DNA from 2 places in the Gordonia sp. J1A genome. Region 2 is predicted to be linked to the other one. Evidence: riboswitches for the same ligand, from Rfam matches in the RefSeq annotation. Region 2 holds a riboswitch; the other holds the start of a gene.
What was found. A riboswitch is a leader RNA that binds a small molecule or an ion and turns the genes downstream of it on or off. The one in region 2 is predicted to bind cyclic di-AMP.

Region 1 (15,660 bases), 1.6 Mb from region 2:
CGACCACCTGGGCCCACCACTGGGTCTGGTGCGTCCCGGCGCTGCTCCTGTGCCTGACGATCGGCTGGCGGGTCGATGAGCGCCGCTACCGTGCCACGTACTTCGGCCTCGCCGGAACCGGGGTCGTGATCTTCGCGGTGGGGCCTTTCCAGCTCCTGCCGCCCATCGAGCACGGCTGGGCTGCATGGCAGCACCTGATCGGCAACGCCTTCACGCTCTGGGGCGTGACGCTCCTGGTGGCACTGTGGCGGCTGCCGTACCGCGCCCCCGAGACGACGACGGTGTCCGCCACGGCCGCTTGACGGCCGGCGCGGACACCGTCATGGGGTCCGGAATCGGATCAGGCCGCGTCGCCCGGTTTCGCGGCCGGCGCCGTCGGTGCCGCCGCCTTGGCGCCTCCGCCGGCGTTCTTGAGGCTGGCGGCGTACACGTCGACGTACTGCTGGCCGCCGAGACGCATCAGCGCGTACATGATCTCGTCGGTGACCGCGCGCTCGATGAAGCGGTTGCCTGCCATGCCCTCGTACCGCGAGAAGTCGAGCGGTTCGCCCACTCGGACGACGATGCGGGTGGGCCGCGGCAGCACCGTGCCGGGCGGGTTGATCCGATCGGTCCCGACCATCGCGATCGGGATCACCGGTGTGCCCGTCTCCAGAGCGATCCGTGCGAGCCCGGTCTTTCCCTTGTACAGTCGGCCGTCCGGCGAGCGGGTGCCCTCCGGATACAGGCACAGCAGCCGTCCGTCCTCAAGCACCTTCTTGCCCGCCAGAAGCGCGTCCGCGGCCGCGCTGGCGCCGGACCGGTCGATCGGGATCTGTCCCGAAGTGCTGAAGAACCACTTCTTGAAGCGCCCCTTGAGGCCCTTCTCCGTGAAGTACTCACTCTTGGCGAGGAAGAAGATCCTCCGCGGCACCATGAGCGGCAGGTAGAAGCTGTCGACCACCGCCATGTGGTTGGACGCGATCAACGCGGCACCGTCCTTGGGGATGTTCTCCAGCCCCTCGATCCGCGGACGTCCCATCAAGCGGAGCGCCGGACCCATGAAGATGTATTTGAAAAGGTAGTACCACATGGACGTTGCTGCCCCTCCTGCTCGATTCCCGACCTGCACCGGCGCACCGGCGCCCGAACGCATCGGAAGAAACTCTACTGACTGCCCGCCACCTGCATCGCCAGTCCCTGCCGTGCCACCTCGGCCGCACCGATCGTTCCCGCCGCCTCGCCGAGCTGGGTACCGCGGATCCGGGCCAGCCGGCGGTGCCCGCTACCGGTGACCGCCGCCGCATAGTGCTCGCGCGCGTCGTCGAGGAACAGACTCGACGCAGCACCGACGCCGCCGGCGAGGACGATGAGATCCGGATCGAAGACGTCGGCGATCATGCCGAGACCGTAGCCGAGCCAGCGCGCCATGTCCTCGTACGCGGCCAGTGCCGCGGGGTCGCCGTCCGCCGCGGCCGCCGCCACTCGCCTGCCCGTGAGCGAGCCCGGGTCCGCCTCCGACTCGGCGGCCAGCACGCTGCGCGGATAGTCGTGCGAGGCGAGCAGTTCCAGCACGGTGTCGACCAGTGCCGTCCCGCTGCAGTAGCGCTCCCAGCAACCGCGTTTGCCGCAACTGCACGGGCGGCCGTCCGGAACCACGGTGAGGTGCCCGAACTCCGGCGCCACGCCGAAGCTGCCGCGATAGAGCCGCCCGTCCATGATCATCCCCGCGCCGATCCCGGTGCCGATGGACAGGACGAGCGTGTTGTGTCCACCTGCCGCCGCACCGAAGTGCAGCTCGGCGAGTGCGGCCGAATTGGCGTCGTGCTCGGCGAATACCGGCAACCCCAGCCTGCGCGTCATCGTCTCCGGTACCGGAGCCTCGCGCCAGGCCAGATGCGGGGAGAAGCGCACCGTCCGGCGATCGGGTGTCAGGAAACCCGCGATCGCCAGTCCCACCGCTGCCACCGCCCACCGGTCCCGCAGTTCGGTGACGAGCCGGTGCAGGCAGTGCTCGAGTGACTCGGCGGTCGGCGGGGTCGCCGTGCGAAGCGTGTCGAGTTGGCGACCGCGCGCGTCCACCACCGAAGCTCTCACGCTGGTGCCGCCGATGTCGATGCCGATGGTCAGTTCCGAACCGGGCGACGCCCCGTCGCCTGCGCGCGCGGTCACGTCACCTGCCCATCGGCGTGACGTTGACCGAGATCGTCTCGAACCGCGATGACGTGCCTGCGCGCTCGGACCGATCCGAGCGCAGCATGTCGGCGACGGCCTCGAGCACCGCGATCAGTGCGGCGAGGATGCGGGCGAGCAGGTCGCCGAGTTCCCGGACCATCGTGCCGACGTCTCCGAGCAGCTCCGGAATGCCCGATCCCGCAACCCCGGAACCCGGGACTCGCGGCCCGGATGTGCCGGCGATCAGACCGGCGAGCTGGTCGATCTGATTCGCGAAACCGAGCAGCAACGCCTGCACGGAGTCGCCGGCGTCGGCGGCTCCTGAACCGGTGGCGTCGTGGTCGTCGGTCATCGTGGGTGGAGTCCTCGGTGGTCGGGCCGACATCGGTGGTCGGGCAAACGGGGGTCGGGCAGCAAGCGGGGGTCGGACGGCACGTGGGTGCGCATCGCGAACACCTGACGCTACCGGGCGCGGCGGCCGATCCCCAGCGCCGGGCACCGGAGTGGTGACAGACCGCACATCCCACCCGGTCGATGCCCTCGCTCACAACGACGAGTGTACGTTCACCGGCTTCTCGTCGTGCCCGTCGCCGGGATCGTTCGTCCGGTCAACCGTCCCCGTCCGGAGTGGTTCCGGTGCGCCGCTGCGGCCAGACGGCCGGGTCCGGGCGGAAGCGCAGAACCAGCCGTCCCGCATGCCAGTCGGCCCCCGTCACCAGGCACCGCCGCAGCACCGAGGGCAGCCGGACCGGGAAGCGGAAACCCGACACCGTCACCAGCAGATCGTCGCCGGACCTGCCCAGCGCCAGCCGGTCGGGGTCGGGTAGCCCTTGGTCCCACGCCAGTTCGAAGACGCTGTCCAGGCCCTCTCCGGAGACGTGCGCGACGGTCAGCGCGCCCGACCCGCGCGGCCGCCCGCCCGGTGTCGGCAGATCGACCACCACCCGGCGGATCCGGGACAGCCGGTCGACCGCCTCCGGCGCGGCGGCCACGGCCATCACCTGCACCGTGTCGTCGCCGCCGAGCACCGCCCGCGCGGTATCGATCGCGCAGACCTGTGCCGCGCCGCCCGCGCCCTCATTGACCAGCACCGATCGCAACGGCAGCGCCATCAGGTCGCTGATCGCGATCTGGTCTGCGAGCGCACGCGCTCCGCGGTCCCCCGCGTCGACAACCACGTGGACCGCCACCCCGTGCGGATCGGTGAACAGATCCGCCAGATCCTGGCAGTCGCGGTCGATGCCCTCCACCGCCGCGGACAACTGCGCCACCGCGGGCTTCTCCGCCGCCTCGGCGAGCCGCGCGTGCCGCGGCCACAGCCGTTCGAGTGCCGCGGACAGCACCGTCGGCGACCGCAACAGGGCGAACGGATCACCGCAGCCGGACAGGTCTACGACTATGCGTCGCCACCGTCCAGCGGTCGCGGCTTCGCGAATCCGCCTGAGCAGCAGGAACTCCTGTACGCCGGGCAGAGCCGACAGCTCGCCCGGCGCGATCGACGCCACCGAACCGACTATCGGCAGCAGCGCCTTGCCCGAGCTCACCGCCGTGAGCGCACCGGTGAACTCGCTCCACGCCTGCTCCAGCACGGACAACGGGTCGAGTTGCAGAAGGTCGACGTCGGCGGTCACCGCGACGGGTTCCCCGGGGAGCCGAAGAACGCCGAGACGTTCCGGCAGATACGACCGCGAGTCGAGAGAGACGAGCAGTGTGCCCCGCTCGGCGCCCAGCCGCACGCCCGCGGGCGGGTGCGTGGTGTGCCGCAGTGCCGCGGCCGCGGCGACGACGGAGACGCCCGAGCCACCCGGCCCGAGCACCAGATCGATGGGCGCTAGATCGATCAGCCTTCGACCCTCTTCTTCAGGTCGCCGAGCGCGGCCTCGGTGATCGCCTTCTCCGCGCGTCGCTTCAACTGGCTGATCATCGGGATGTGAAGGTCCACCATGAGAGCGTAGGTCACCTTGGTCGAACCCGGAACCTGCTGCGCCAGACGGTAACTGCCCTCCTGAGCGCGCTGCAGCTCACTCGAGACGAGCGTCCAACAGACACCGTCGCCGTCCTCGTCCCACGTGTATCGGAGTTCGTAGGTGTCGGCGAGGACTCCCGCGTCGAGGACGAATCGCACCCGAACGCCCCGTCCCCACGCGTCCCGTTCCAGAACGGTCACCTCGCGGGCCGCGGTGACCCACTGCGGATAGTTGTCGAAGTCGGCGATCACTGCCATCACGTCCGCCACGTCGGCGTTGATGACGATCGACTGCTCGGTGTGGTCGGCCATCGCTACGCCCCCGCGGCGGCAGACGCCGCGGGCGCCCCGGCCTCGCGGTCTCCCTCGAGCAGCGCCTTGACATGGAAGGACATCTCCTTGCCCGCGATGCGCCTGCGGCGGTTCAGCTCTGCGACCGCGTCCATCCGCTCGCGCGCCCCGTCCGGCAGTGGGCGCGACGGCTCGGCGTGCAGGTAGTAGTGCAGGATGAAACCGTCCATGCACGGCTCGCACCAGATCTCCATGGTGCCCTCGACCGGTCCGGCCACCGTCCACCGCACGCCCTGGTCTCCGCGGTCCTCGACCACGGTCAGCCGGAGGTCCGGCCACCACTGCCGCCAGCGCGCCCGATCGCCCACCACCGCACCGGCGAGCGACGGCGCCGCAGCGACGAAGACCTCGTCGGCAACCTGAATGCTCGTCACCGTCCTAGCTTCACACACCCGGCCCCGTGGGTGAAACCCGACTCGTGCGTAACCGGCACTCCGAGTGGGTCTAAGATCACTCAGAGATTCAGGTCGTTCTGAGAAATTTCCGTTCCGGAAGGTGTATTTCATGGCCGAGTGCCGCGTGCCCGCGAAGTTTCAGATCCCCGAGGAGCGGAACGCGTCCGACGTGCTCTTCGACATCGTCGAGAAGCAGAGCGGCAAGACCGTGTTCCGTCGTCAGTCCGGCTCGCAGTGGCTCCCGGTCACCGCGGCCGAGGCCGGAGCACAGGTCACGGCGATCGCCAAAGGATTGATCGCCTCGGGCATCGAACCGGGCGACCGCGTCGCGTTGGTCTCGGCCACGCGCCTGGAATGGACTCTCCTGGACTTCGCCATCTGGTCGGCCGGCGCGATCACCGTCCCGGTCTACGACTCCTCCTCCGGTCCCCAGATCGATTGGATCATGCGCGATTCCGGCGCTACGGCGATCATCGCCGAGACCGCCGGGCACCGCGCCGTCATCGACACGGTGGAATCGGTGGACGACTCGGTCCAGGTGTTCCAGATCGACGTCGCCGACGGCCCGGGAGTCGTCGAACTCCTCACCGAGCGCGGCAAGGACGTGGCAGACGAGGAGGTCCACGCGCGTCGTCGGACGCTCAAGGCCTCCAGTCCGGCCACCCTCATCTACACCTCGGGGACCACGGGCCGCCCCAAGGGCTGCATGCTGACCCACTCCAACCTGCTCGGCGAGATCGCCGGCGTGATGGAGACCCCGCTGAATGCTCTGCTCGGCGACGGCAAGCGCCTGCTGCTGTTCCTGCCGATGGCACACGTACTCGCCCGCGCGATCAACCTGGTCGCGCTCGAGGCGGGCATGGAGGTCGGGTACACCAGCGACATCCCCAATCTGCTGCCGACTTTCTCCGTCTTCAAGCCGTCGCTGATCCTGTCGGTCCCCCGCGTCTTCGAGAAGGTGTTCAACTCGGCACGCCAGAGTGCGCACGACGGCGGGAAGGGCAAGATCTTCGATCTCGCGGCCGACGTCGCCGTGCAGTATTCGACGGCCGCCCAGAACGGTGACGTGGGCCTGCTGCTGCGCGCGAAGCACGCGGTGTTCGACAAGCTGGTGTACGCCAAGCTGCGCGCCGCGCTCGGCGGGGTCTGCGAACTCGCGATCTCCGGCGGCGCACCCCTCGGTTCGCGCCTCGGACACTTCTTCAGCGGCGTCGGCATCCCCGTCTACGAGGGCTACGGCCTCACCGAGACCACCGCCGCGGTCACGGTGAACACCCCCGGCCAGGTGAAGGTCGGCACCGTCGGCCGGCCCATCCCGGGCAACGCCGTCCGGATCGCCGACGACGGCGAGATCCTGCTCTCCGGCGAGGTGGTCTTCACCGGCTATTGGCGCAACGACGAGGCCACCGCTACCGCGATCACCGACGGCTGGTTCCACACCGGCGACATCGGAGCGCTCGACCAGGACGGCTACCTGAGCATCACCGGCCGCAAGAAGGAGATCATCGTCACCGCCGGCGGCAAGAACGTCTCGCCCGCGCCGATGGAGGACATCATCCGCGCGAGCGCACTGGTGTCGCAGGCCGTGGTGGTCGGCGATCAGAAACCGTTCATCGGCGCACTCATCACGATCGATCTCGAGGCCTTCCCGGCGTGGAAGGAGCGCCACGGCAAGTCCGCCGACCTCAGCGTCGCCGATCTGGCGCAGGACCCCGACCTGCTGGCCGAGGTCCAGGAGGCCGTCGACGCCGCCAACGAGACCGTCTCCCACGCCGAGACCATCAAGAAGTTCCGCATCCTCCCGACCGACTTCAGCGAGGACTCGGGCGAACTGACCCCCACGCTGAAGGTGAAGCGCAACGTGGTGGCCGACAAGTGGGCCGAGGAGATCGCGGCGATCTACCGCAAGTAGCCGCCGGTGCGTGCCTGCGGGCACCGAGACGCGGTATGACGATCCCCGCGAACCCCTTCCGACGGGGTTCGCGGGGATCGTCAGTTCAAGCGCGTGGGGCGGCGTGGTCGGCCGGACCGGACGGCGCTCGTCACAGCAGCCGCATGAGGCGCGCGGCCTGCATCTTCCACTGCCAGTTCTCCACTGCCCATTCGCGTCCGGCCTCCCCCATCGCCGCAGCGAGCCGCGGTGAGGAGAGGATCTCGACGATCGCCCCGGCGACGGCGGCCCGGTCACGGCCGTCGACGACGGTGCCCGTCAGGCTCTCGCGCACCGTCTCGGGCGCCCCGCCCGAGTCGCCCGCCACCACCGGCACACCGCTGGCCGAGGCCTCGAGAAAGACGATGCCGAGGCCTTCCACGTCGAGGCCGCCGCCCCGGGTGCGGGTCGGCATGGCGAATACGTCGGCCATCGCGTGGTGCATCGGCAGTTCCGCGGCGGGGACGCCGCCGGTGAAGGTCACCGAATCCATCACGCCGTTCTCCTCGGCGAGCCGGTGCAGCGCATCGGCGTAGGGACCGCCGCCGACGATCATCAGCCGCGCGTCGGGAATTGCGTCACGGATCGCGGGCCACGCCCTGATCAGCATGTCCTGGCCCTTGCGCGGCACGAGCCGCGACAGGCAGAGCACTGTGGGTGCGTCGCCCAGTCCGTAGCGCTCCCGCAGCACGCGCCGCGCCGTGGAGTCCGGCGCGAACCGGTCGACGTCCACTCCGCAGGAGACGTACTCGAGCGATGCCCGCGGGCCGAAGGCCGCCGCGAACCGGCCGCGGGTGTAGCGGCTGACGTAGGTGATCGCGTCGGTGTGGTCGCCGATGTACCGGAGTACCTGGCGGGCGCCGGGCAGCATCGACCACCCGACCTCGTGACCGTGTGTGCTCGCGACGATCCGCCGAGCCCCGGCCTTCCGGAGCTTGGGCCCGAGGACCGCGAGCGGAGCCGCCGCGCCGAACCAGACTGTGTGAACATCGTTGTCGCGCACGAGATTCGCAGCCCTTCGCAGCACTCCGGGAGTCGGCAGCATCAGGCTCGTGGGATGGCGGACGATCCGGTACGGAGCCGCGCAGTCGTACTCCTCGCAGCCCCGCCACGTCGGCGCGTAGACGATGACGTCCTCCGGCGGGAGGAAGGCGATCAGGTTCTCCAGGTACGACTGGATGCCGCCCGGCCGAGGCGGGAAGTCGTTGGTGACAAGCAGCGTTCGTCTCACCGGCGCACCTGGGTGCGCAGCCACGCCTGCCAGTCGGCGACCACCGTCGACTTGTCGGCACCCAGCGCGTCCTTCATCGCGTCGTCGGTGGTCGAGGTGTCTCCGCCCTTGCCGACACCGATGTACATCTTCTTGAGCTTCTCCTCGCCGAACCTCTGGCCGACGAAGGCCGCGAACGACCACGCCTCCTGATAGGCGATCCGGGCCGCGTCCGAGTCGACGGAGAACGACCCGTCCGAGGGCAGCGCCTTCGGAACGTCGCCGGCGGCCACGGCAGCGGCCAATTCCGGTGCGGCGTCGACGAAGTCCCGGTAAGTGCCCTTGCGGCCCACGTACTCCGGAACGCCCTCGGTGAGCCACAGCGGCGCGTTCTCGGCGGTGTTGAGCCGCGAGGCGACGTGCGTGAGCTCATGGCGGATCACGACGGCGAGCGCCGGCTTCGACAGGGCACGGGCGGCGGGCGTGAGCACGATCCGCTGTCCCACCACCTGCTGATTCTGACGATCGATCATGGTGTACACGGTGGCGGCCGCGGCAGCTGAGGTGTCGACCGGAACGGTCCTCGTGAGTCCGGAGAACTGAGCGCCGTCGGCGGTGGAGATCACCGCGATCCGCCGGACCCAGTCGTCGCCCCAGAACTTCGATACCTCATCCACCGCAGCGGGCAGGATTTCGGCGACCTGAGCCGCGGTCTTCTCCGCGCCCCGGTAGCACAGAACCGTCGAGGTCCCCCCGGAGGTGCGCACGTCGTTCGCCGACAGCCCCGGAAACGCCCACGGTCCCACCTCGGGTGCCTTCGGATTCTCGCGTGAGGCCTGCGACGGGTCGGGCGCCAGGCCACCGTCGCCGACGACTTTCCAGTCGTCGCCGTATCGCGCGAAGGTCAGGCTCTGGTGGAGGGTCACCGTCGGTTCGTCGAGTCCAGGCGACGACGCGCCTCCCAGCGCGTAGTCGAGATCGACGGGCGTCACCCAACTGTCGGAGGCGCCGGCCGCTTCGAGCTTCGCCTCGAAATCCGGTTCGAGAAGGTGCTCCGGGCCGGTCTGGGGCGCCACTCGATAGCGGAATTCCTTGAGTTTGAGCGGCTTTCCCACCGGCGCCGATGCGAAATCGGCAGCCACGGCGTCGAGCCGATGCCGGAACTCGACGGTGGCGGCCGGATCGATGAGTTCGGACAGACCTCTGCGGTCGCCGTTGCGCAGCGCCGACGACAGTTGGTCGAGCAGGGCGGTGACGCCGTCGTAGCGCTGCTGTTCGAACGGGTTCAGCGGCGTCGTCGCGATCGTCGGAGACGAAGTGGCCGATGGGTGATCGGCATCGGAGCCACAGGCGGTGAGCGACGCGGCAGTCACGGCCGCCAAGACAGTGGCCGCGATCGCGGCACGCTGGGGGCGCACTCAGTACCGTCGCGCGGAGTTGTACGGGCCGGCCTTGTCGATCGGCACCACCGCGACCGGCACACCGAAGGTCGATGCGTGCACCACGTAACCGTCGCCCACATACATCCCGACGTGCGTGGCATCCGGGTAGTAGATGATCAGATCTCCCGGCTCGAGGTCGTTGCGATCGACCGGGGTGCCGCCTGCGAGCTGGGCCTCGCTGGTCCGCGGAATCGAACGTCCGGCCTGCTTATAGGCCCACAGCATCAGGCCGGAGCAATCGAACTGGTTCGGCCCGGTGGCGCCCCAGACGTACGGATCACCGATACGCGAGATCGCGGCCTGGACGGCCACGAGTTCCGGAGAGGTCCCCTTCGGCACGGCCCGGGGGTCGAAGTTGTACTTCGGCCCGCGCAGCGCGGCGAGCTGCTTGCCGGTCATCGACTGGTAGATGGCGCGGATCTGAACGGCTTCGATCTGCAGATTCGCCTGCTTGGCCTGCAGTTCACCGCGCTGCTTCTCCGAGGCGGCAATGGCCTGGGTCGCGGCTGCGGCGGTCTTCTCGGCCTCCGATTTGGCGGCCTTGGCCTCGCGTGCGGTCTTCACCACCGACCGCAGGTCGGCCGCCGACTGGCGGGACATCACTTCCAGACCCGACATGTTGTCGAGGAGATTCTGGGGCGAATCGCTCACCAGCATCGCATAGAGGCGGTTGATGCGAGCGCCGCGGTAGCTGACGCGCGCGAGGGCGTCCACCTTCTTCTGGGCCGCGTCCATCTGGCCCTGCATCGCGGTGAGCTGATGGGCCGCCTTGTCGGCCTTGCGTCGTTCGACGGCGACGATGCGGCGCTGCTTGTCGTACTCGACCTGCGCGGCGTTCATCGCCTCGGAGGTCTTCTCGGCGTTCACCGAGAGCGAGCGGTACTTCGAGAGCAGTTGGTCGGGGGTGCGCGCCGGGTCGGCTGACACGGGGGCCCCGACCATGATCGTCGACGCGGACACGGCTGCCAGCCCGAAGGCGGCCGCCCGTCTGAGCGTCCGGGACGTTCGACTCTTCAACACCACTCGCACTCGATCCTTCATACCCGTGAGGGCGGGCCGGCGCACTTCACGCCGTCCCGCCCTTCACCGAAGTTCAAACGGCAGTCGCTGCTCAGTAGCGGCGAATACCCGTCAGGTTCCACGCGTTCACCTTGTCGCGCTTCACCGGAACGCCCTCGGTGGACGAGTGGACGAAGATTCCATTGCCGGCGTAGATGCCTGCGTGGCCGCCGCCGTTGAAGATCAGGATGTCGCCGGGCTGGGCCTGTGCCAGCGATGCGACGGGAGTGCCGCCGCCGAGCTGACCGTAGCTGTCACGCGGGATGATCTTCCCGGCCTGCTTGTAGGCCCACGAGGTCAGACCCGAGCAGTCGAAGGCGTTGGGGCCGGCCGCACCGTAGACGTACGGCGCGCCGATCTTGGACTCCGCGTAGCGCAGCGCCTTCTTGGCGCGCACCTGCTGCGGGGTGCCGATGTCCAGGCTCGGGGCCTGCGGGGCCTTCGGCACCAGGTTCTGCGGCAGTCCCGGAACGTCGAAGGTGCCGACGTTCGGAACGGTCACCGGAGTGGCATGTGCGGGAGCTGCGGCGAACGCCAGCGATCCGCCGATGGCGATCGAGCCGGCGAGCACTGCGGACTTGGCGGCCTTACGGCCGGCACTGGTCTGCTCCAAACTATGTTTGCCCACGAAAACACGTACTCCTTGTTGTTCTCCCTTATCGCCGACCGGGTTAGCTGTCGGGTTCGGGCCGGAAGAGATGGACCCTACGCAGGCAGAAAGAAGCCCGAAGCTTCAATCCTTGTGCGATTCACCCCAATCCGCACGCACGATTCACATCGGTCGCACGGAGGAAGTGGTTCCCCGGTTCGCCCCCGTTGGTGAGGGCGATTAGGCGATGACCCACCGGGCACCCGGACTGCTCCGGGACATCCCTGACTGGAAGGTCTCGGAAAGATTACGAAACCCTGACAGCGATGTCCACTGGCCCGCCGTAGGCGTGCCGTCCACTACCGGCTCACACGGCGCGGAGGCCACCCGGCCACGACTCCCGGAAAGTGTCATCACCTGCGACGACACCCCGTTTGGCCGCACCCGCGACCTCAGGGGAGATCAATTCTGTGTCAGCGAACACATCGATCGCGTCGGCGAGTTCGGCACCGGCGGGGTCAGGGTTCTCCATGACCCCATAACCGCTGGTGGGCGGACCGAAGAAGACCTGCATCATGCAGTCGCCGCAGGCTCGCGCTCGCATCGGACACCGCGCACAGTCAATTTTCATGTGATCTGCCTCTCATCATCTCGGTGGAGACGGCGAAACCGGGCAATCACGTTGTCCGCGACCCGAAGACGTCTCGTCGCCGTCGACCTCGGGTGGAGACTACGACGCCCCTACGACATCTCCGTCCGTCGAAGCGCGTCGGGCCGGGGCTGTCAGAGCCCCGCCGTACGGTTCGGCCATGACCGTCGAACAGCTGTCGTTCGCCGACCTTCCCGAGGCCGACGAGTTCACCTCCGCTCCATTGCGGGAGACCACCTTCGTGGTGGTCGACCTCGAGACCACGGGCGGCAGTCCGGAGAACGACCGCATCACCGAGATCGGTGCGGTCAAGATCCGCGGAGGCGAAGTGCTCGGCGAGTTCGCGACGCTGGTCGACCCCGGGCGCGCGATCCCGCCGCAGATCGTCGCCCTCACCGGAATCACCACCGCCATGCTCTACGACGCGCCAGCCGTCGAGGCGGTGCTGCCGTCCTTCGTCGAGTTCGCCCGCGGGTGCGTCCTGGTGGCGCACAACGCCCGCTTCGACATGGGGTTCCTGCGGAGGAGCGCTGCCCGAGCGGGCCTGCCGTGGCCGTTCTCCGCGTCCCTGTGCACTGTGGTGATGGCCCGACGGATTCTGAGCAGGCAGGAGGCGCCGAGCGTCAAACTCTTCGCGCTGGCCGATCTGTTCGACGTCTCGGTCCGGCCGACCCACCGTGCGCTGGACGACGCCCGTGCCACGGTCGACGTCTTCCATCGACTTCTGGAGCGCGTCGGCGACCAGGGGGTGCGAACGGTGGGCGATCTGACCACGTATCTGCCCCGGGCGACGCCGGCGATGCGCGCCAAACGCACGATGGCGTCCGGGCTCCCCCATCGGCCCGGCGTCTACCTCTTCCGCGGTCCGTCGGAGGAGGTCCTATATATAGGTACCGCCGTCGACCTCCACCGTCGCGTCTCCGGGTACTTCAACGGAAGCGACACCCGCACCCGGATCGCCGAGATGGTCTCACTCGCGACCCGCGTCGATCACGTCGAGTGCGCTCATGCGCTGGAGGCCGGGGTCGCCGAACTGCGACTCCTCGGAGTCCACAAGCCGTCCTACAATCGCCGCTCCCGCAATCCGCAGCGGGGCTGGTGGATCACCCTGACCGCCGAGCGCTTCCCGCGCCTCAAGGTGTCGCGCACGCCGGGGACCGAATCGCTCGGGCCGGTGACGAGCCGGGCGGTCGCGCTGGAGGTGGCGGACGTCCTCTCCGGGGCGGCGGGGCTGCGGACGTGCGGCGCCGACCTGAAGAAGGCGAGTCACCACTGGTGTGAGGGGCCGACGGAGGCGGGACGACTGCCGGATCCGCTCGTCGCGACGCTGCCGGGAACGTGCCGCGCCGCCAGTGACCGCCCGCAGACGCTGCCGGACTACCTCTGCCGAGTCGAGGCCGTACGCGACCTGATCTCGGGACGGTCCGACTCGCTTCTCGCGGTTCTGTGCGAACGCGTCGAGTACCTGGCCCAGCAGCGCCGGTTCGAGTCGGCGGCCCGGGCGCGCGACCGGCTGTCGGCGACCATCGAGACCCTCGCCCGGACGCAGCGGCTCGCGGCGGTGGCGCAGCGGCCGGAGGTCGTGGGCGCACGGCCCGACGGTGCCGGCGGCTGGGAGCTGAGCGTCGTCAGATACGGGCGCCTGGCCGGCTCCGCGCACGCGGCTCGCGGCGTGGCCCCGATGGCGGTCGTCGAACGACTCAGAGCCGCGTCCACGACCGTGTTGCCCCCGGCCGACGACAGCGGACCGCTCGCCGGTGCGCCTGCCGAGGAGACGGCGCTGATCGAGCGATGGCTGTACGAGTCCGGTACGCGGTTGGTCGACGTGAGCGACCAGCTCTCATTGCCGATCGGCGCGGCCGAGCGCTGGCGCGACTTCGCACGCATTGCGCGATCGGCGCGCGAGGCGACGAGTCGCTAACGGCCTGGCGGCAAGCCACTAGAGTCGAGCCCATGATCACCGCCATCGTTCTCATCGGAGCCGACATCCATCAGATCCCCGAGACGGCCCAGGCCGTCGCCGAGATCCCGGGCGTCACCGAGGTGTACTCGTGCGCCGGCGACGTGGACCTGATCGCCAAGGTCCGGGTGCGCAATCACGAGGAGATCGCCTCGGTGGTGACCGGCGCCATCAACCGTCTTCCCGGTGTCCGCACGAGTGCCACGCACATCGCGTTCCGCAGTTACGCCAGCGCCGAGGTGGAGGGCGGGTTCTCGATCGGCGAGGCGTGACGCGCCCCGATGTCCCGTCCGACCGAGGCGTCCTGCGCCCCGAGTCGCTTCCCGAGTTCCATCGACTTCCCGCCATCGGCGCGACGGCCGACCTGGTCCGGTGGTTCTGGATCTGCCGCTGGCAGCTGCCGACCGGCCGTGTCAGCCGCCAGGAGGTCATCGGCTTCGGCGCCCTGAATCTGGTGGTTCAGCACGATCACGTCGTGGTGGCCGGTGCGACCACCCGGATCAGTCATCGGGACCTGGCAGGAACAGGATGGGCCGTTGGAGCACTCCTGCGGCCCGCGGCCGCAGGAGCACTCCCCATCCGTCCCGCCGAACATCTCGACACCGTCACCGTGGTGTCCGCACCGGACCTGCACGCCGCGGTGAGCACTGAGATGACCACTGGAATGGGCTCCCCGCCCGACCCCGCGGCCGCTGCCGAGACGGTGGGACGGTGGCTGCGGGCTCGCGCGTCGCTCACCGACGAGGCGCTGCTCGCGAACCGCGCGGTGACCGCGCTCGAGTCCGACCCCGCTCTGATCCGGGTCGATCAATCGGCCGAACTCTTCGGGATCAGCGAACGGACCCTGCAGCGCCTCACCGCCAAGTACGTCGGCCTGTCACCGGCGGCGTTGATCCGCCGCCGTCGACTGCAGGAGGCGGCGCACCGCGTCCGGACACGGCCGGACGAATCCCTCGCCGAGATCGCCGCCGAGCTCGGCTACACCGATCACGCCCATATGACACGCGACTTCGCCTCGGTGCTCGGGTTCACCCCGAGCCGCTACCGCGCGGGAGGGTGAGATCAGCCGTGCTCGGCGGCGAGGCGGTTGCTGACCTGCGCCCAGCGCGACAGCAGGTCCGCCGCCCCGCCCGAGTCGATCACGGCCTCGACCCTCGCGAGAGCATCGCGCATCGCCGCGATGAACTCCTCCTGAGTGAACATCTCGTCCTGTTCGAAGGCGACCACAGCGGCCGCGGCGTTGAGGACCACCGCGTCACGCACCGCACCGCGGGCACCGGCGAACATCTCACGGGCGATCTGCGCGTTGACCGAAGCGTCTCCGCCCTGCAGGGCTGACAGCTCGACGAGATCGATTCCGAGATCTCGGGGATCGAGGGTCAGTTCGCGGGAACGGCCGCCGATGATCTGCCACACGGTGGAGGTGGTGGTGGTCGTCAACTCGTCGAGACCGTCGTCGCCTCGAACCAGAAGCACCCGGTTGCCGCGCTCTGCGAAGGCCTGCGCCAGCACCGGCGCGAGGTCGGAGAAGGCGCAGCCGATGAGTCCGGCTTCCGGCGACGCCGGATTCGTCAGCGGCCCGAGCACGTTGAAGACCGTCGGAATGCCGATCTGACTGCGCGGCGGTCCTGTGAAGCGGAAGGCCGGATGAAAGACCGGCGCGAAGCAGAAGCCGATACCGAGTTCCTCGACGCACTGCTGGACCGCGGCTGGCGGCAGCGTGATCGCCACGCCGAGCGCCTCGAGCACGTCGGCTCCGCCGCTCTTCGACGAGGCCGCACGGTTCCCGTGCTTCACCACCGGAACACCCAGAGCGGCCACGACCACCGATGTCATCGTGGAGATGTTGACGGTGTGGGAGCGGTCGCCCCCGGTCCCGACGATGTCGACCGCCGCCCCCGACACCTCGATGCGGTTCGCGAGCGCGAGCATCGCCTCCGACAGCCCTCGCAACT
Region 2 (15,660 bases):
CGGCGGAGACGGCGCGGATGACGCCATCCGAGTACCGCGGTCAGCGCTTCGGGGGACACCGGGTGGGCGGGCTCGGCGTCGGCGAGCGGAGCCAGCACCGCGCGGCGCGAGGCCGCGGCGGTGGCGTCGAACAGTTCGGACGACAGCGCCGCGAGGGTGTTCCCCTCGCGGTCGGTGTCGCCGATCTGCCAGGGCTGCCGCGGCAGATCGAGCCACGCCCGCGCCATGCCGAGCCATTGTCGCCCGGAACTCAGATGCGCCCAGGCGTCGACGGCGCCGGTGGGCGCGAAGACGTCGTCGGCGAGGTGGTCGCCCGCGTCGGAGTCGGGCGCACCCGCGTCGAGCAGCCGCTGCCTGGCCAGCAGCTCGACGAGCAGGCCGACGCGGCTCACGGTCAGGGCGGTGGTCTTGGCGAGGCGCCGGAGTTCGCGGATGCCCAGGCCGCCGGACCGCAGCAGGGCCGCCGGTGCGGTGCCGAGCGCCTCGATCAGATCGCCGGAGTGACGGAGCAGTTCGAGCGCCTCGCCCGCCCCCGCGGCGTCGACGGCCTTCGCGTCGAACCGCCCGGGGCCGTCCGCACCGGTGAGTGGCGGTTCCCGCAGGACCGCGGTCTCGAGCGGCGGCTGACCGCGAAGCAGTTGTCCCACCTGGGGCGGAAGCTCCACGGTCTGCTCATCGATCCGTGCGAGCAGACCGAGTGAGATGAGGGTGGGCACCGGCGCGCTCGGATCGGCATCCGGTGCGGCGTCGCGACTGCGCCCGAGAGACGACCCCTGGGCGAGTGTGGTGAGCAGTTCCCTGGGCCGCTCGGCGGCCGATTCGATGCGCTCGCGGATCTGCGCGGGAGTCGACTCCGCGATGGGGCCGAGCAGATTGTGAGCCCGCCACGGCAGGGCGGCGGGCAGATGCGCCCCGGCGATCCAGTCGGTGTGCCTGCCGCGCCGGCGGGGGCCGGTGCCCCACAGCAGTGCACGGGTGACCATCTGGTCGAGACGCGCGTCGACGTCGCCGCGCCGCGCCCGCCGACCGAGACGGGCGACGATCGCGTCCCGGCTCACCGGCCCGAGGAGTTCCTTGCGTTCGCCGATCGCACTGGACGCGTCGAGAAAGGCCTCGATCACCGCGACCGCCAGAAGGTCGAGCCCTTCGCCCGCCAGGGAGATCGACGCCGCCGACAGCGCGCGCTGGGCGAGGACACCGGTGCCGCGGGGCGGGGGAGAAGCGAGGTCGGGCCGGGCGATCAGCAACTCGACGAGCGCATCGTCGGACCGCTCGGCGAGATCGTCGGCCAACCCGCGCAGCGGCAGGTCGGGACTCATTCGGACAACTGTACCGCCGGTTCAGCGGGCATGGCACAATGAGGCCGTGGCTAAGAAGAGTGGATACGTGGACAACGGTTGGCCGACGGATATCGGTGAGCAGCACGCGGTGACGGAGTTCACCTCTCACCTGGCGGGTGCGCTCTCGCCGTTCGGCGATTACTACGAGCTGCCGCAGCCCGTCGACAGCCTGCCGTACATCCAGTCGAAGACCGTCGTCAACCGCTGACCTGACCTGAGCTCTGCCGAGACCGGCCGGACCGTGTGGTCCGGCCGGTTTTCGTGCGTCATGTGTCACGTCGGTGCGGGGGCGGTCGCAAAATGCGAGAAGACCCCCGCCGAAGCGGAGGTCTTCTCGGATGAACTTCTCGGGTGATCAGGGGAGGTTGATCAGGCCCTTGTTCTGGTTGTACAGCTTCAGCTGGTCCGGGGTGAGCTGGTAGCCGGAGTCCTTGGCGGCCTTCCAGGCGCTGCGCACCTCGGGGCTCACCTTGGAGTCGTTGACGACCTTGTCGATCTGCTGCTTGGCCTCTTCGGTGTTCTTGGCGTCGGCAGACTTGGCCAGGCCGGTCTTCGGGGCGTCCTGCTGCTTCGGTGCGAGCGGGTTGGCCGGCTTGGGGGTGGCCGGGGCGCTGCGCTGGGTGGGGCCCGAGAGGGGACCGCCGCAGGTGGGCCATGCGCCCTTGCCCTGGGTGGCGAGAACGCGCTCGCCGACGGCGATCTGCTGCTCGCGGGTGGCCTGGTCGGCGCTCGGTGCGTACTGGGTGCCGCCGTGGGCCGCCCAGGTGCTCGGGCTGAACTGCAGGCCGCCCTGGTAGCCGTTGCCGGTGTTGATGGCCCAGTTGCCGCCGGACTCGCACTGTGCGACCTGATCCCACTCGGAATCGGTCGCTGCCGAGGCGTGACCGCCGCCCATCAGGGCCGCGCCGCCGCCGATGATGGCCGACGTGAGGGCGATCTTCGCGAAAGTCTTGGTATTGGTCGTCTGCTTCGAGTGACGTCCGGACATATGTCTTCGTTTCCTCTCTCCACGCGCCTACGAGGTGAGCTGTCGGGTTCGGGCTGAGAGGTGCCCGGTCCGGCTCGCGTCACTGGGTGCGACGTCTGCCGGGCTTAACCCCAAGGCCGACCACCGAGGTGATCGACCGGTTCCCGGAGGATTGTGGGTCCCCCGTCCTCGCTCCTGAAACTGCATCAGCGGGTGTCCTGCCGGCGGAGCGAGGTTGGGCGCGACCGGCGGAACGGGCGTTCGGGTGGTCGCCTGGGTGGCGGCCGTCATGAACACTACGTCGTCGGGCCCGCGAGAACATCTGATGCGAAGAGGTGCTCTGAGGTGGTGTGAAGCGGCCGATCGGGCGTCGTGGCACGTCCGTGCTGCTCACGGCACTGATACCCGTCTCGTATCCCGTTCGTTATCCGGTTGTTATGTGACAAAGGTCACATCCTGATTGAGAGTTCCGACACGCCGGTATGTCAGGATTGCGCGCGTCGAGCTTCGAGCGCGCGGAAGCTGCTGGCGTGGAAGACAAGTGGTTCGACGTTCGGGTCGCAGCGCAGGGCGTCGATGGTCAGAAGCACCACGAGGTGGTCGCCCGCGGGGATCTCTGAGAACACCGTGCATGCCAGGTGGGCGGCGGCGCCGGGGATGAAGACCGCGCCCGAGTCGTCGGCGATGGGGCGTACCCCGGTGAACCGGTCCTCCGGCGGCCCCGCGAGCCTGCGGCAGACTTCGCCCTGGTGCGCGGCGAAGACACTCACGCCGACGGTGCCGCCCCTCAGTGCGGGCCAGGTGGTGGAGCCGTTGCGGACGCACACCGACACCAGCGGCGGATCGAGCGAGACGGTGGTGAAGGCGCTGGCGGACATCCCGATCGGGTCGCCCCCGGGATCGTCGCCTGTGCGACACACGGCCACCACGCCGGACGGGAAGCAACTGAAAGCTCGTTTGAGTTCGGTCTCGTCGCTGACGGGCCGCAGCGGCCGGTCCGGGTCGATGCGGTTCACCGGCTGCGCCGGCCGGACAGCAGGGCGAACACGATCCCGAGCAGCAATCCCAGCGGTGCGCCCATGGCCAGAACGTAGACGGTCGTGACGACGGCCGTCCCGGTGTCCCGGACCGCCGGGAACAGCAGGGCGATGCTCGCGATCATCCCGATGCCGAACATGACGACGGCGACCCCGAGCAGGCGTGAGGACTTCTGGGTCTGCATGGCGTCAACGGTAGCCCGAACGCTAGAATCTGTTGCAGCGCGCCTCCGCTCGGACTGCCATCGGGCCAAGGCGCTTTTGTCTGTGGCAGACCAGATCAGTTGTGAAGGTGAGCACTGTGCCGACCGGCCGGGTGAAGTGGTACGACTCCGCGAAGGGCTTCGGGTTCCTGTCGCAGACCGACGGCGAGGATGTGTACGTCCGGGCCAACGCGCTGCCCTCGGACGTCTCGGAGCTGAAGGTCGGACAGAAGGTGGAGTTCGACATGGCGGCGGGACGCCGCGGCCCGCAGGCGCTGCGCGTCACGGTCCTCGAACCGGCGCCCAGTGTGGCGCGCAACACGCGCGAGGCGGCACGCCGCGAGCGGGACGCGAAGCGTCTCTCGCCCGACGAACTGCACGGGCTCATCGCCGATCTCATCACCTTGCTCGAAGGCAAGGTGCAGCCGGATCTGCGCAACGGCCGCTATCCCGACCGGAAGACCGCCCAGCGGATCTCGGAGGTCGTCCGCGGCGTCACACGCGAACTCGACCGCTGAGGCGGGCCTCCGTCCGGCCGAGCTAGCCGCGCTGGTCGGGCAGCGTCGCGGTGTTCGGAATGCGGAAGTCGACCGGCAGAGTCCGGATCGAGAAGGTGCCGCGGATCGACAGGTCGACGTCGAGCGAGTCGTTGTCCTGGCCGGGGGTCTTCTCCCGGTACGCCGAGATCGACGACACCTCCACGCCCATCAGCACCCGATCGGGTTCGCTGTGCAGAATCTGCGTGAAAGTGGTGCCCGGCAGGTGCAGCCACATCACGCGTGCGATGCCCCGTGGTGTCGCGTATTCGGCGATGAGCGTCCACGGCCCGTCTGAGATCTCCTTCGGAACGCTCAGGGTCACCCGCTCGCCGATGGCGACCGGGTGGTCGTAGGTGCGGAGCTTGAACTTGCCGTTCCGGTCGACGAGTCGGCAGTCGTCCATCTTCACCGAGCACCAGTACGACGGTTCGGCCCGGGTCAGGTGGTCGCCGGCCTGGAACGAGATGGTCGGCAGCGGCTTCTCGTGTCCCCGGACGAGCAGCGTGGTGGCGCCGGCGATGATCACCAGGGCCGCGACCACCACGGCTCCGATGATCGCGAGGGCCTTCTTGTCTCCCGGTTGCATCACGTCGAATACGTCCTTCGGTTAGGGGGCGGGGGCTGGGGGATGTGCGGGCTCGATCAGGGGCGTGTCGGCCGCGGCTCAGCGCGGTGCGCGCAGATGGTCGGGCACTTCGATCGGCATCGTCGGGGCCGCGTGATCGGGGCGGCGGCCGCCGAAGCCCGGCACCATCGTGGAACCGCGGCTGGTCAGGAAGGTCTGGACGAGACCGATTCCGACGAACACGGTGACCACGGTGAAGCCGATCCACAGCTCGGTGGGCAGGAGCACACCCAGGGTGGCGCCGAAGACCCAGCAGAGTTGGAGCACCGTCTCCGACCGGCCGAATGCGGACGCCCGGGACTCCTCCGGTAGATCGTCCTGGATGCTCGAGTCCATGCAGACCTTCGCGATGGCGCTGGTCGCCGAGCCGATGAAGCCTGCGACGACGACGAAGATCAGCGAGTTGAAGATCGCGGCCAGCAGACATCCGACGAATGTGGCCGCGGTGGACCACACGACGATCGCGGTGGGATTGCGCAGCTCGATCCGCGTGCCGAGGCCGTTTCCGGCGGCGTTGCCGACGCCGGCGGCGGCACCCACCGCACCCAGCATCATCAGCTGCGCCCAGCCGGAACCCAGGTGGTCCTGCGCCTTGGCGTAGAAGGCGATGTACAGGGTGAGAAACCCGGTCAGGATGCGGATGGTTCCGTTGCCCCACAGTCCGGTCACCACCGAACGGCCCAGCGGCTGGCGCATCTTGGCCGCCAACCGCTTCGAGAGGCTCGGCTTGTGGGCCCGCTCGGTGGGGGCCTCGGCGTCCGGACTGCCGCGGTAGGTGATCGTCGTCGGGACCTCGCCCTCGGTCACCTCCACCCACGACGGGATCTTCATGCAGTAGTAGCCGCCCATCGCGGCGACCAGCACCAGCCAGATCATCGCGCCCGGAACGTGGAAGGGGAGGAACTTGCCGAGCACCATCTCGAGCGCGCCCGCGATGCCGCCGCCGACGATGGTGCCGCCGATCAGGCCGAACGTGGTGAGCCGGGAGTTGACGCGGGGCAGATCGATCGAGGGCGGCAGCACGCGCGGTGCCACGGCCGATTTGAGCACCCCGAACGATTTCGACAGGACCATGAGCCCGAGGGCGCACGGATAGAGCACCCACGGCTTGTACGTGAGCTGCCCGGATGAGGAGTCCCACGAGGAGTTCACGATGATGAGCAACCCGAGGACCGCGCGGAGGCCGAAGGTCGCGGCCATCGCGATTCGCCGCCCGTTCTGCAGCCGGTCCAGAAGCGGCCCGATCAGCGGTGCGATGAGCGCGAACGGTGCGATCGTCAAAGCCAGGTACAGGCCGACGTTGACCTTCGATTCGCCGGTGGCCGCGGCGAAGAACAGCGTGTTCGCCAGCGCGACCGCCATCGCGGCGTCGACGGCGCTGTTGGCGATCACCGGCAGCGTGAGCGCGGTGAGTCCGGACCGGTCGGCGCCGTCGGCCGTCGCCGCGCGATGCACCATGTTCACGCCGCGGGCGGTGAAGTACTTCGACCGCCGCGCGAAGACCCGGACCACCGTGACCTTCTCGGGTGGAACGTATTCGGTGCCGCGGCGACGGTCCTGCGCGCCGGCCTCCGGCTTGATCCGGGTGGTCGGCTGGTCGACGGGTTCGGTCTGCGGGTCGAGCGGGGGCAGATGCGGGTTCCGGGTGCGCGGAGGCAGATAGCCCTCGCTGGCCGGACGTTCGCGGGACTCGAACGGTCGGGTGGGCACGCGCGGTCGCGGGTCGGCCGGGTAGTTCGCCTGGCCGGGATGCGGCGCCGGCCGCCGCGGAGACCGCGGAGACTGCTGCCGGTCACCGCCGTGGGGGCGGTTGTCACCGGGTTGACGAGGATTCACGTCATCAATTGTTCCCTATGACGCGGACAAGGCTGGGAACAGGCGGCGCCCGACGCTTCGTGCGTGCCTCGCCGATCCCGCGAATCGTCTGCGAAAGGTGCCTGACGTGCATTACCCCGGGCCGCTATTGCACACTGGAAGGGTGAGTGTTGCATTCGAGAACGGCGCCCTGGTGGATGCTGTCGCCTTCGCGCGCGAAGCATTGATCGCCGACGGCGAAACGCCTGGTGAGCATCTGGGGGCGCGCTCGGAGGGCGAGTACGCCGCCACCCACTACTTCGCCGCCGAAGTCCCCGGCTACCGGGGTTGGCAGTGGTGCGTCGTCGTCGCGGGTGCGCCCGAGTCGAGGGAACTGACGGTCAGCGAGACCGTCCTGCTCCCCGGCGACGGCGCTCTGCTCGCCCCCGAATGGGTTCCCTGGGTGGATCGCGTCGCGCCGGGCGATCTCGGTCCCGGCGATCTGCTGGCCGCGCCCGCCGACGATCCGCGGCTGGTCCCCGGGCAGATCGACACCCTCGACGTCGATCCCATCGACCGGGATCAGGTGGGGCAGGTCTCGGCGGAGATCGGCCTCGGACGCAAGCGCCTGCTCTCCTTCGAGGGCCGCGCCGACGCCGCCCAGCGCTGGTACGACGGCGAATTCGGTCCCGATTCGGCGATGGCCCGCAACGCCCGGCACTCGTGCGGGACCTGTGGTTTCTACCTGCCCCTTGCCGGAGCGCTCCACGGCGCCTTCGGCGTCTGCGCCAACGAGCTGTCCGCCGACGGCCGCGCGGTCTCCGCGGAGTACGGTTGCGGCGCGCATTCGGACGTACGGCCCGCACCGGGCAATGGCAGCCCGGCCTACGACGCCTTCGACGACGGTGCCGTCGAGGTCGTGACGCTGCCGGCCGTTCCGGCGAGCGATGCCCCGGCCGGAGACTGATCCCGCGGATCCGTTCGGGACCGCGGACCTGCGCCGGAGCACCCTGCAGGGCTGGCTGTCGTCGCCCACCCGTCTGGCCGAGGACGCTGCGGCCGAGGCGGAACTTCTCGAGATCGGTTACCGCGACCGCCTCTTCACCGAGCTCGCGGCCAATGCGGCCGACGCGGCGAGCCTGGCCGGCATCGACGGCCGGGTGACGGTGTGGGCCGACGGCGCCACCGTCCACGTCGCGAACACCGGTGCGCCGCTGACGGCCGCCGGAGTCCGGTCGCTCACGGCGCTGCGCGTGTCGCCGAAGAGCCCGCTGATCCACGGCGGGACCACCGTCGGCCGCTTCGGCATGGGTTTCCGTGCCACGTCGCTCGCCGCGCGCGTCACCCTCGCCTCACGCAGCGGATCGATCGAGTTCGACGCCGATCGGACTCGCGGACAGATCCGCGCGCTGATCGACGATCCCGATTCGGAGCTGGATCTCGATCGGGTCCCCGCGCAGCGACTGGCCTGGCCCTCGGCGGCCCAGCCCGCTGCGGGATTCGACACCGAGGTGGTGCTGGAGACGGCCGACGAGGAGGCCGCGGCCGCGATCGTGTCGGCGGCGCAGCACCAGGCGCCCGACCTCCTGCTCGAACTGGAGGCGCTCGCGCGGATCGACGTCGCCGGGCGGAGTTACGAGCGTCTGGCCGACGGCGACACCGTCGTCATCACCCGCGACGGCACCGAGCACCGGCGCTGGCTGATCGCGCGAGCCGCCACCGCCCGATGGCTGGTGCCGATCCGGGACGGACGGATACGGCCGCTGTCGGGCGACGCGCTGCGCAGCCCCAACGCCACGGATATCGAACTGACCCTTCCCGCGCGCGTGATCGCCGACCTGCCGTTGACGCCCGATCGCCGGGAACTGCATCCCGACGCCGACGTCGAGGCGGCGGCCGCGGGTTATCCCGAACTCGCGGCACTGGTTCCCGACGACCAGAAGCAAGCGGTGATTCCCCCGCCGGCGCTCGCATCGGGCCGGGTGGACGCGGTGCTCCGGGAGGCGGTCCGGGACCGGCTGCGCACTGCCCGGTGGCTGCCGTCTGCCACCGGGGAGGCGCTCTCGCCCGAACGGGCGTGGGTGCTCCCGGGCCTGACGGCCGACCTCGCGGCGCTGCTCGGCGACCTTCTCGAACCGTTGGCGCATCCGGATGTCAGTGACCGGGTGACGGCGTCGCTGCTGGTGGGGTTGGGCGCTCGGCGCCTCGGCCTGGCCGATCTGGCCGAGCTGCTGTCCGGTGCCGGCGGCGAGGACACCGCATGGTGGTCGCGGCTCTACGCGGCGCTGGCGCCGATGGTCCCGGACGCACGGACCGCCGAGGAACTGGGAACGCTGCCGGTTCCGCGCACCGACGGCCGCATGAACGTCGGGTGCCGCGGGCTCTTTCTCATCGACGGGCTGGACGGGCTCGACGATCCGCCCGTCCCGAGCTGGGTGCCGACCGTCGATCCCGCCGCCTACGACCCGCTCCTGGACCGCCTCGGACTCACGCGCATCTCGCCCGCGGCGGCGCTGGCGCTGCCCGAGCTGATCGCGGAGCTCGACGCCGGCCCCGATTCCGACGACCGCGCTGCCGACCCGGACGCCGTGACCGACGTGGTGCTCAGGATCCTCGGACTGCCCGACGCCGGTCGCGCGCCGGCCGAACTCGGCGGTCTGGAACTGCTCGGAGCCGACGGCGAGCGGTGGCCGGCGGACGAACTCCTGCTGCCCGACAGCCCGCTGGCGCAGGTGCTGGTCGACGACTCTCCGTTCGGAACCGTCGCCGATTCGGTGGTCGAGACGTACGGGCCGACGGCTCTGCGCCGACTCGGCGTCGGATGGGGATTCACGCTCGTGCGCGACGACGCGCCCGTCGCGCCGGATCACGACCTGCCCGACGAGGAGCGATGGTGGGAGGAGCACGAGGTGCCGCCCGAAGAACTGATCGCCGTTCGCGACCTGGACCTCGTCGACCCTCGGCAGTGGCCGGCCGCTCTCGCGCTGCTGGCCGACGACCCCGACACCGCGTCCGCGCTGACCGGCGGGTACACGCGGTGGTGGCTGCGGCGATACGCCGAGATCGACGGCACGGCGCTACGGGGTCTCCGATCGGTCGACGAGACGTCGCTGCGCGGGCTGTTCGACCCCGTCGAGGTGCCCGTGGCGGCCGCCGGACTCCTCGCCGCCGGTGAGCCGGACGACGCCGACGACGCGGCCGACTGGCTGGCAAGGCTCGCCGATCCGGCACGGACGGTCGCACCCGGCGTCGCAGTCCGTGCCCATGCCGCGCTGATCAGTGCCGTGCGTTCCGGGGCGTTCGCGGTCGACGACGTCGAACCGCCCCGAGGCGCCCGGACGGTCTCCGGCGAAGTCTCCGACGATCCCGTGGTGGTCGGGGCGCCGTGGTGGATGAGCGTGGTGCCCGCCGGTCGCGCCGTCCTGCCTGCGATCCCGCCCGACGCCGATTCAGCCGCTCTGCTGGCCGATCTCCTCGATGCACCTACCGCGGCCGAGGTCTACCGGGTGATCCCGGACCAGGGCGGCGAGTCCGTCGACCCCGACTCCGCCGACGCCGTCCGGCTGTCCGCGGCGGCCGGACTGCCCGCGCCCCACCGCGTGCGGCTCCACGACGATCTCCATGTCACGGTGACCGGTGAGACCGACGACCGGCGGCGCGTGCCCCTGTGGGTGGACGACGACGGGACGGTGCATCTGAGCCGATGTCGGGGGCGGGCGGACGATGAGCCAGTACCGTGAGCGGCGAGCCGCGAACGACGAGTTCCCTCCAGAGACACCAGCGAGGCAGTAGTGCAGCAGTTCCCGATCGACGAACGCATCACCGACTGGGTGGTGCACTCCCGGCACGAACCGCTGACCTCGGTTATGCAGTTCCTGACCGTCCTCGGTGACACCCTGACGGTGGTCCTGGTGGTCATCGGGGTGCTGGTGCTCGCGTGGGTGGGCAACCGCATCGACCTCTCGGCACTCATCGTGGTCGGCAGCCTGAGCGGCTACGTGCTGATGGTGCTGCTCAAGCTCTTGTTCGCCAGACCCAGACCACCGGTCACCGACCGGCTCATCGACGTCGGGGGAGCGTCGTTCCCCTCTGGGCACGCGATGCTCAGCACCGTCGTGTACGGGCTCTCCGCCGTCATCCTGTACCGGCTGTATCCGCGCGTGCGGGCGCGACCGCTGATCCTGCTGTGGATTCCCGCGCTGATCGCGGTGATCGGTCTCAGCCGGGTGTACCTCGGCGTCCACTGGACCTCCGACGTCGTCTTCGGCTGGTTGTTCGGACTGATATGGCTGCTCGTCTGTCTCGTGGCCCATGCGCAACTGGTCCGGCGACCCGCCCTGCTGCGGGTGGGAACCAAGCGGGTGACGAATTCGGTGGCCCAACAGGCCCAGCACGATCAGCAGGTGAAGAACGCCAGGGATCAGCGCACGTCGAGCCCTTCCTGAGCGCCGCGGGAACCGCGGCGCACGGCGGCCTTCTGGAGGAGTACCACGCCGGTGCCGAGCACACCGACGCCGAGCCCGACCAGGCACACCGGCAGCGCGCTGTCGGGACCAACACCGCCGAGCCACACCACCAACGTGGCCACCGTCCAGATCAGCATCCCGGCCACGATGACCGGTTCGGGTGCCCTGAGCCTGGCCGGGAGTTGCGGGATCTCGGACTCGTCTGACATGGGTTCAGACTAGCTTTCCCGCCCGTGGTGGTTCGCGCGCGGCGCATGCGCAACAATTATCCGGTCCATTGAATGCCCGACAGTGAGAGGCCCGCCGATGACCGATCCGGCCGACAACGAACCGCAGGAGGCGAACGGCACCGACACGGCGAAGACGTCGCAGTCCGTGCTGGATCGGTACTTCAAGATCCGCGAGCGCGGTTCGACGGTGGCCCGGGAAGTGCGCGGCGGACTGGTCACGTTCTTCACGATGGCGTACATCGTCGTCCTGACGCCGATCATCATCGGCGGTGTCCCCGGGAAACCGATCAACGCCGACTCCCTCGGCAACGTGCTCCCGATGCTTCAGGTGGCCGCCGTGGTGGCACTGGCCGCGGGTGTGATGTCCATCGTCTTCGGCCTGGTCGCCAACTATCCGTTCGGCCTGGCGGCCGGCATCGGGATCAGCAGCCTGCTGGCGGTGACGATCGCGCCGCAGATGAGTTGGCCGGCGGCGATGGGCCTGGTGGTGATCGACGGTGTCATCATCGTGCTGCTCGGCCTCACCGGTGTCCGGACCGCCGTCTTCAACGCCGTGCCGGCCGAACTCAAATCGGCGATCGCTGCGGGCATCGGCGCGTTCATCGCCTTCATCGGTTTCATCAACGCAGGCTTCGTGACCCGGCCGGAGGCTGCCGGCGCCCCGCCGGTCCAGCTGGGGCACGACGGGTCGATCGGCACCGTGCCGACGGTCGTCTTCGTCGTCGGCGTCCTGCTGATGGCGGTCCTGGTGGTGCGGAAGGTGCCCGGCGGACTGCTGCTCGGGATCATCGTGATGACCGTGGTCTCGATCATCGTCGAGGCCGTGATGCATCTCGGACCGGCGTCCGAAGGCCACGGGGGCTGGGCGATGAACGTTCCCAAACTCCCGAGCGGCATCGGCGGACTGCCGGACCTGTCCCTCGTGGGCGATGTGGACCTGTTCGGCGCGTTCACCGGACAGTTCGACGATGTCAGCGTTCTGATCGCCTGCGTCTTCCTGTTCACCCTGCTGCTGTCGAACTTCTTCGACGCTATGGGCACGATGACCGGTCTCGGCAAGGAGGGCGGTCTCGCGGACAAGGACGGCAATCTCCCGGGCATCGGACGGGCGCTGATGATCGAGGGTACGGGCGCCATCGTCGGCGGCGCGTCGTCCGCGTCGTCGAACACCGTGCTGGTCGAGTCGTCGGCGGGCATCGCCGAGGGCGCGCGCACGGGATTCGCGAACATCGTGACCGGTGTGCTCTTCCTGGCGGCGATGTTCTTCACCCCGCTGTACAGCGTGGTGCCGATGGAAGCTGTCGCACCCGTGCTGGTGGTCGTCGGCGCGATGATGATGGGCCAGATCAGGGACATCGATTTCACCCGGTTCGAGCTCGCGCTCCCGGCCTTTCTGACCATCGTCACCATGCCGTTCACCTACTCGATCGCCAACGGCATCGGCGTCGGCTTCATCAGCTGGGTGGTGCTCGGAGCGGCGCGGGGACAGTGGCGCCGGATGCATCCGCTGCTGTACGTGGTGGCGGTCCTGTTCCTGCTCTACTTCGCGAGAGGGCCGATCTCCGATCTGATCTCGGGCTGACGCGTCAGAAGAACGTGCCCGCGAACGGCGCCTCGTCGACGGCGAACATCGCCGCCAGCTGCGCTACGACCTCCGGATCCGCGTCGATCCGTCCGGCGGCGGCCATCTCGCGGACGCCGACACCCCCGAGGTAGACGCTCGAGAGCGTGGCGATGTCGATGCCGGCCTGCGGGGCGTCGTCGGTGCGCGTCACCGTCGCACGGGCATCGGCGACCGTCAGCCGGTAGCGTCCCGCACGGTCGCCGAAACCGTCGGTCACGTCCAGGACCAGGTCGCCGTCTGCGCCGTAGGTGCGCAGTTCCAGGGCGGCGACGACGTCGAGGATCGACACCCACAGCTCGTCCGCCCGTCCCTGCACCTCGAGGGCTCGCGCGTTCACCAGCTTGTGCGGCAGCGGGTCGTCGACCGGGATGGACGCCGTCACGGCCGAGACCAGGTCCAGGCTCGACAGGACGCGCCACAGGTCGGTGTGTGCCTCCGGCGTGGCGGCGACGAAGTCCTCGACGATCGCGGTCTTGTCGCGGGCATCGATCCGGTAGGCCGCATAGCCGTCGGCGTGCAGTAGATAGTGCAGGCCGCTGGTCTGCGAGTTCCGGCGGAAGGCACGGTCGGCGATGATCGACGGCCACCAGGTCTCCGGGCGGGTGATCGCGCCGTTGCGCCCTGCGGCCCAGCGGCGATGGACCTCGGGGACGTGCCGGACCACCTGCTCGCTGTTGCCGTAGCGGACCCGGGAATCGGCCGGCGGGGGAGTGCGGAACTGCGCGGACGCGGGAGTCACGCGGACGCGATGAGAGAAGATCGCGGGCCCGAAACCGAAGCGTTCGTAGATGCCGCCCTCCGACGCGGTGAGCGTGGCGAGGGGGAACTCGCGTTCGCGCCAGGTCCGGTACTGCTCGGTGATCATCCGCCGCAGCAGACCGCGGCGCCGATGGGTGGCCGACACCGAGACCCACGACAGTCCGGCCGTGGTGGCCGACTCGCCGCCGGGGACGGTGAGCGGCACGGGGAAGTACAACGAGACGGCGACGATCGGACGTCCGTCGGAGCCGGTGTCGCGGATGATGACGGTGTCGCCCTCACCCGCCCGGTTGCGGAACTCGATCATCTCGTCGGCGGGCAGCGGCTTCGGCAGGGCGAACGCACGGGCGTCGATCTCGAGGATCTCCGGCCAGTCGGTGCCCCTGGGGCGTTCGAGCGAGAGCGGATCGGCAGCGTCAGACGACGAATTGTTCACCCGTCCAGTGTGCCAAAGCTCACCGACGCCGGTGCAGAGCACCGCTGACCGGCCACGATGTGGCACCGTTGACTGGTGACCTCGACAGACGCAGTCCGGCCGACCGACCACCTCGCCGTGGACGTCATCGACATCGTCGACCCGTCCGATCCGCGGATCGACGACTTCCGGGACCTCAACTCGGTGGACCGCCGCCCGGATGTACCCGCGCTGCCCGGCGGCCGGGTGGGGAAGGGGCTTGTGATCGCGGAGGGAGTGCTGGTGGCGCAGCGGATGATCGCCTCGAGGTTTTCACCGCATGCCTTCTTCGGCGTCGACCGCCGGCTCGACGAACTGGCCTCGGACCTCGAAAACCCGGCGCTGGCCGGGGTGCCGTTCTACCGTGCGAGCGCCGAGGTGATGGCCGAGGTGATCGGCTTCCACCTCAATCGCGGCGTCCTCGCCGCAGCCCGGCGGCCCGTCGAACTCTCGGTGCCCGAGGTGATCGAGAACGCGCGCACCGTCGCCGTCCTGGAGGGCGTCAACGATCACGAGAACATCGGCAGCATCTTCCGCAACGCCGCGGGCCTCGGCGTGGACGCGGTGATCTTCGGGACCGGGTGCGCCGACCCCCTGTACCGACGGTGCGTGCGCGTGTCGATGGGGCATGCGCTTCTCGTGCCCTTCGCTCGCTCGCAGGCGTGGCCGGCCGACCTGGACCTGCTGCGGTCGGCCGGATTCACCACGGTGGCACTGACTCCCGGCGAGGGCAGCGTCCCCCTCGCCGAGGCGGTCACCGACGACAGGGTGGCCTTCCTGGTCGGGGCCGAGGGCCCCGGCCTGGCCGAACACACGATGCGACGCTGCGACGTCCGCGCGCGGATCCCGATGAGCCGGGGCACCGATTCGCTGAACGTCGCGACCGCGGCGGCGGTGGCCTTCTACGAGCGCGCCCGCTGACCTGTGCCGATGGTGTTCCCGCCCGCTGGCTGAGCGAGCCGCAGCGAGTCGAAACCCTCCCAGGCTGGTTGAGCGAGCGTAGCGAGTCGAAGCCGACGCATGTCGGTTCCCTCCCAGGCTGGTTGAGCGAGCGCAGCGAGTCGAAACCAACGCGAGCCGGTTCCCTCCCAGGCTGGTTGAGCGAGCGCAGCGAGTCGAAACCAACGCGAGCCGGTTTCGACTCGCTTCGCTCGCTCAACCAGCGGCGGGGGCGGTATTCGCTCAACCGGCGTCGACGGCCGTCACAGACGACCGCGGAAGCCGAAATAGCGGGAGATCGGTCCGGGAGTGCGCGCGGGCGGGGAGTCCGGTTGCTGCTCCGACAGCGGTTCCGGGGTCGCGACCGGCGCGGGAATCCGCTGGATCGGCTCGGTCTCCTCGGTCGACCCCTCCGGAGCGGCGTGCGCGTGATGCGGCTCGGTCGGGGCGTCCGCGCGGAGGGGCACCGATGATTCGATCACGTTGTCGAATCCGTCGTCGGGCCCGACGCGGTAGACGGTGACGGGAATGCGCGCGGGGTCGACGGCCGACGATGTGTCGCCGTGGAAACTGAAGCCGAACCAGGCGCCGTGTGCGGCGTCCGCGAGTTCGCCGGGATGGAAGGGCAGCGCGAGCGGATCGTGTTCGGCGGCGGCCTGCGGGTGATCGCCCGCCCAGAACGG

Region 1: linked by a shared signal. The riboswitch ahead of ACZ5QD_RS07365 (C40 family peptidase) and the one ahead of ACZ5QD_RS18535 (transglycosylase family protein) in region 2 are both predicted to bind cyclic di-AMP.

What each region holds. Positions count from the first base shown of each region.
Region 1 is NZ_AP041607.1:1,571,817-1,587,476, forward strand. Features, by position in the region: gene ACZ5QD_RS07310 (glycosyltransferase 87 family protein) at 1-302, shown strand, start outside; gene ACZ5QD_RS07315 (lysophospholipid acyltransferase family protein) at 341-1,072, opposite strand; gene ACZ5QD_RS07320 (ROK family protein) at 1,147-2,151, opposite strand; gene ACZ5QD_RS07325 (hypothetical protein) at 2,153-2,506, opposite strand; gene ACZ5QD_RS07330 (ArsA-related P-loop ATPase) at 2,763-3,974, opposite strand; gene ACZ5QD_RS07335 (SRPBCC family protein) at 3,995-4,432, opposite strand; gene ACZ5QD_RS07340 (hypothetical protein) at 4,435-4,845, opposite strand; gene ACZ5QD_RS07345 (AMP-dependent synthetase/ligase) at 4,976-6,778, shown strand; gene ACZ5QD_RS07350 (glycosyltransferase family 4 protein) at 6,909-8,027, opposite strand; gene ACZ5QD_RS07355 (peptidase MA family metallohydrolase) at 8,024-9,379, opposite strand; gene ACZ5QD_RS07360 (C40 family peptidase) at 9,425-10,471, opposite strand; gene ACZ5QD_RS07365 (C40 family peptidase) at 10,560-11,135, opposite strand; cyclic di-AMP (ydaO/yuaA leader) riboswitch at 11,154-11,353, opposite strand; gene ACZ5QD_RS07370 (hypothetical protein) at 11,464-11,700, opposite strand; gene ACZ5QD_RS07375 (DEDD exonuclease domain-containing protein) at 11,906-13,666, shown strand; gene ACZ5QD_RS07380 (Lrp/AsnC family transcriptional regulator) at 13,699-13,977, shown strand; gene ACZ5QD_RS07385 (AraC family transcriptional regulator) at 13,974-14,765, shown strand; gene trpD (anthranilate phosphoribosyltransferase) at 14,768-15,660, opposite strand, start outside.
Region 2 is NZ_AP041607.1:3,961,643-3,977,302, forward strand. Features, by position in the region: gene ACZ5QD_RS18525 (helicase-associated domain-containing protein) at 1-1,319, opposite strand, end outside; gene ACZ5QD_RS18530 (hypothetical protein) at 1,366-1,548, shown strand; gene ACZ5QD_RS18535 (transglycosylase family protein) at 1,696-2,328, opposite strand; cyclic di-AMP (ydaO/yuaA leader) riboswitch at 2,337-2,529, opposite strand; gene ACZ5QD_RS18540 (flavin reductase family protein) at 2,793-3,323, opposite strand; gene ACZ5QD_RS18545 (hypothetical protein) at 3,320-3,529, opposite strand; gene ACZ5QD_RS18550 (cold-shock protein) at 3,646-4,065, shown strand; gene ACZ5QD_RS18555 (DUF2771 family protein) at 4,088-4,672, opposite strand; gene ACZ5QD_RS18560 (MFS transporter) at 4,751-6,547, opposite strand; gene ACZ5QD_RS18565 (DUF3027 domain-containing protein) at 6,690-7,472, shown strand; gene ACZ5QD_RS18570 (sacsin N-terminal ATP-binding-like domain-containing protein) at 7,453-10,245, shown strand; gene ACZ5QD_RS18575 (phosphatase PAP2 family protein) at 10,297-10,950, shown strand; gene ACZ5QD_RS18580 (DUF2530 domain-containing protein) at 10,926-11,180, opposite strand; gene ACZ5QD_RS18585 (NCS2 family permease) at 11,278-12,783, shown strand; gene ACZ5QD_RS18590 (GNAT family N-acetyltransferase) at 12,788-14,020, opposite strand; gene ACZ5QD_RS18595 (TrmH family RNA methyltransferase) at 14,096-14,959, shown strand; gene ACZ5QD_RS18600 (DUF6928 family protein) at 15,241-15,660, opposite strand, start outside.